2 regions of the Staphylococcus chromogenes genome follow, and region 1 is predicted to be linked to the other one. Evidence: predicted binding sites of a transcription regulator. Region 1 holds the regulator's gene; the other holds the start of a gene.
The links. Region 1 encodes NrdR, which represses ribonucleotide reductase genes. Its sites were predicted from a motif close to AACACNATATATNGTGTT; they were not measured.

Region 1 (2,214 bases):
GAGCCTCCCCATGAAGTCAGCATTACTATTGGACTCGTATTGTCCATTACCTCATACCACTCTTCCCAATTCGTTACTTCCACTGCTTCAATATTTTCATCTTCATTTTGCGAGTGATCGGTATTTGACTCAGTTAAAGATGGCAATTCTTGTTGGTTTTCTATGAGGTAATATTCTTGCGCTGTCTTTCGTAAAGTGGAAATAGATATACTTTGGTCACTATTTAACGATTTTAAAATCACTGTTTTCATCACATCGGGCGATAAACGATATAAAGTGGCTAATTGGATAATCGTTGTTTTGTTAGGTTCAGAAATCACTTCGTCACTTACATAATGCGTTTGCAACATATCTTTTAACAAATCAAAATCAAACGTGACGTCTGATAAATCTACACCTTCATATCGTGATTCAATCAGTTTTTGGTCCCGTAAATGATTGGATTGTTGAGGAACTTTAAAAACATCGGTGAATTTTTTGGTAACCTCTGTATAACCGGTTAAATCTTTTTGTTGAGGTATAAAAAAGCGTTTTATTTCATGATAGCGGGCCTGCCCCACAACCTGATAAAAATAAATAGATAGCATAGGATCATTGAAGAAACCAGATGGTGAAGGCGGTGGCACAAGTTCATATATAAATTCTGTCGTTTGTTGCGAATGACGGACGTAGGTTTTTAAAAGACCAATGCCTTCCAATAGATCTAGGTTTTTTCGAAACTTCAATAAATTGATTTTCAGTTCAGACATCACCGTATAATGAGTTAAATTGGATTCAAGAGGCTGTTGATGAAATTGTTCTAAATATAAATAATAACTTACCGCTTCAGCACCAATAAGTGGAATAAACAAACGATTCAACACTTCTTGATGGAGGCGATGGTAATGGAAAGGACGAATAACTTTAAATCCGTCATGTGCATTTAATTGACTATCAAACATGGAAACCATTTTATTCACTCCGCTTATTTTCATTGATGATGCCTTGCATTGATGTTAATAACTGATCCACATCTTTAAACTCACGATAAACTGATGCAAATCGTACGTATGACACTTGATCGACGTTTATCAAAAGATCCATGACATATTCTCCGATAGCTCTCGAGGAAATTTCCGCCATCCCTGAATCTCTAAGTCGCCATTCAACTTGGTTCGTAATATCCTCTAACTGTTGAAAACGAACAGGTCGTTTTTCGCATGAACGCACTAAGCCATTTAATATTTTTTCACGGTTAAACTGTTCTCTTGTGCCATCTTTTTTTACAACAATGAGCGGACTCATCTCTATATGTTCAAAAGTAGTGAAACGAGTCCCACAATGCTCACATTCACGTCTTCGTCTAATAGCATTTAGGTCATCCACATGTCTTGAATCAATCACGCGAGATTGCGTATTTTGGCATTTTGGGCATTTCACAACTTTTCACCTTCTTCAATATTTTTGTTTCATTATACTACAAACTGTTTTAATAACCAAAGTGCAACGTTCAAAAGAGCCAAGGCGCAAAGCACACCTTGACTCTTTTTGAGGAGTTTTACATATTTTTAATTATGCTGTTACTTTAATTGCCTCTGCAATTTGTTGTAAGACATCTACAACACGAGTTGAATATGCCCATTCGTTATCATACCAAGCGAGAACTTTTACTTTTTTATCTCCCATAACGATTGTAGATTGCGCATCGATGATTGCCGAATGACTATCAGTATTAAAGTCATCAGAAACGAGAGGTTCATCCACGATATCGATGACACCATTTAGATTATTGTCTCTAAATAATTGATTTACTTCTTCTTTCGTTACAGATTGTTTCAAATCAACGACTAAATCAACTAATGAAACGTTTTTTGTAGGAACACGTAATGCCATACCGTGTAATTTTCCTTCTAATTCAGGTAAAACAAGTGCTAAAGCTTTAGCAGCACCCGTAGATGTAGGAATAATACTTTCAAATGCTGCACGCGCACGTCGTAAGTCTTTATGTGGATTATCTAAATTATTTTGATCATTTGTTACTGCATGAACAGTCGTCATAAGGCCGTTTTCAATACCGAATTTGTCATTTAATACTTTAGCAACCGGCGCTAAACAGTTTGTTGTACATGAAGCATTACTGAAAATATCGTACTCATCAACATTCAAATCTTGATCATTTACCCCTTTAACGATGGTTTGAACATGTCCACCTTTTGAAGGACCTGTAAGTAAGAC
Region 2 (2,214 bases), 990 kb from region 1:
CGTCATTTTCATTTCAAATCCTGTAGATGCGATGACTTATATTGCGACACAAGCGAATGATTATCCAAATGAAAAAATTATGGGGACAGGGACGTTACTTGAAAGTGCACGCTTTAGAACGTTGATTGCGGATCATTACGACATCGACCCTAAAAGTGTTGAGGCATTTGTTATCGGTGAACATGGTAAAAATGCGGTGCCTGTTTGGAGTAAAGTGACTATCTCAGGGATGTCATTAACAGAATTTGAAACATTGTCTCAAAAACCGGCCATTAATAAAGAAGCCATTACACAAAAAGTCGATAAAGTCGCTTTTGATGTTCTTAAAAATAAAGGATGGACGAATGCGGCGATTTCTAAAACGACGGTCGACTTAATCAAACGCTTAATGTTAAATGAAAAATCTATCTTACCACTCACTTCACTCAACGAAGAGAAAGCACTAGCTATCGGTTTACCGACGTTAACCAATCGCTCAGGGGTCGCACATGTTTTTGACATTGAACTAGATGCCGATGAACGTACCCATTTTGAACAAGCGGAAAAGTATATTAAAGCAACGATTGACGTGAAAAATCAATAATTGATAAGTGATTTTCTCCTATTGAACAACGAACATTGTGTGAGACTTTGTTCGTTGTTTTTTCATATCTCCAACGGTGGAGTTGATTTTTGAACTTTTTATAATCACATTCATTTTAAAATTGTTTACGCTTCAAAGTTCAAAATTTCTCAACAATGCTATGACAGTTATGTTAACACTTCTATTTTTGTTTGAACTACTATATATAGTGTTTTAAATTAACAATAGATACTATATATAGAATGGAGTGGTGAAATGAAACAACTTGAGGTTGCCTTACAAGGTCTCATCACAAAAGATCCAACGGTAGTGAATGAGAATGCGAATAAAGATAGCAACACGTTTTCAACAATGCGAGATTTAACCGCAGGGGTGGTTTCAAAGTCCTATGCGTTAGAACATTTATTACCTCAACGCGTGGCAGAAGCACATATAAATGGTGACATTCACTTTCATGATTTAGATTATCATCCGTTTCAACCGTTGACGAATTGTTGTCTCATTGATGCAGAGTCCATGCTTGCCCATGGGTTTGAAATTGGAAATGCGAATGTGACCTCCCCTAAATCGATTCAAACGGCGACGGCGCAACTTGTTCAAATTATTGCGAACGTGTCTAGCAGTCAATACGGGGGATGTACAGTAGACCGTGTTGACGAATTGTTGAGTACATATGCCCGTCATAATGAGGCACATCACCGTGCAGTTGCTGAACAATTTGTGAAAGCTAAGGCGCAAGAAGACTATATCGATCAACAAGTGACACAAGATATCCACGATGCGATTGAAAGTTTAGAATATGAAATTAACACATTATACACTTCAAATGGACAAACGCCATTTGTCACACTTGGTTTCGGACTCGGAACAGATGAATTGAGCCGAAAAATTCAAACGGCGATTTTAAAAACACGGATTAAAGGGCTCGGTAAAAATCGTATGACTGCCATTTTTCCAAAATTGGTCTTTTCGATTAAAAAAGGCGTTAATTTTAGTAAAGATGATCCAAATTATGATATTAAACAATTGGCGCTCGAATGTTCGACGAAACGCATGTATCCAGATATTCTAAATTATGATGCACTCGTAGACATTTTAGGGGATTTTAAAGCGCCGATGGGATGTCGTTCTTTCTTGCCGGCTTGGCGTGATGTAGAGGGGCATTTTGAAAACAATGGACGTTGTAATTTAGGTGTGGTCACGCTCAATCTGCCTCGAATCGCGATTGAATCTCAAGGGGACAAACACGCTTTTTGGCAATTGTTCCATGAACGTATGGACATTCTCCATGAAGCGCTCCTGTATCGGATAGAACGTGTGCTTCAAGCGACGCCTCAAAACGCCCCGATTTTATATAAAAGCGGCGCATTTAAATATAAACTCCAAGCGGAAGAAGCCGTTGCTAAACTGTTTAAACACCAACGGGCGACAGTGTCTATGGGATACATCGGTTTATATGAAGTTGCCACTGTATTTTATGGACCTAATTGGGAAACGAATGCTGAAGCCAAAGCGTTCACATTAGAGATATTAAAAGAAATGAAAGCGTATCAAGAGCAATGGACAGAAGAAACGGAGATTTGGTTTAGCATTTATAGTACACCGAGTGAATCATTGACGGATCGTTTTTG

Region 2: nrdD (anaerobic ribonucleoside-triphosphate reductase) is a predicted target of NrdR. The motif match lies at 779-796, and genes of this name have one in related genera.

What each region holds. Positions count from the first base shown of each region.
Region 1 covers NZ_CP118953.1:1,053,569-1,055,782, reverse strand. Annotated here, with positions in the region: gene PYW36_RS05150 (replicative helicase loading/DNA remodeling protein DnaB) at 1-974, opposite strand, end outside; gene nrdR (transcriptional regulator NrdR) at 952-1,419, opposite strand; gene PYW36_RS05140 (glyceraldehyde-3-phosphate dehydrogenase) at 1,552-2,214, opposite strand, start outside.
Region 2 covers NZ_CP118953.1:66,665-68,878, forward strand. Annotated here, with positions in the region: gene PYW36_RS00355 (lactate/malate family dehydrogenase) at 1-583, shown strand, start outside; gene nrdD (anaerobic ribonucleoside-triphosphate reductase) at 839-2,214, shown strand, end outside.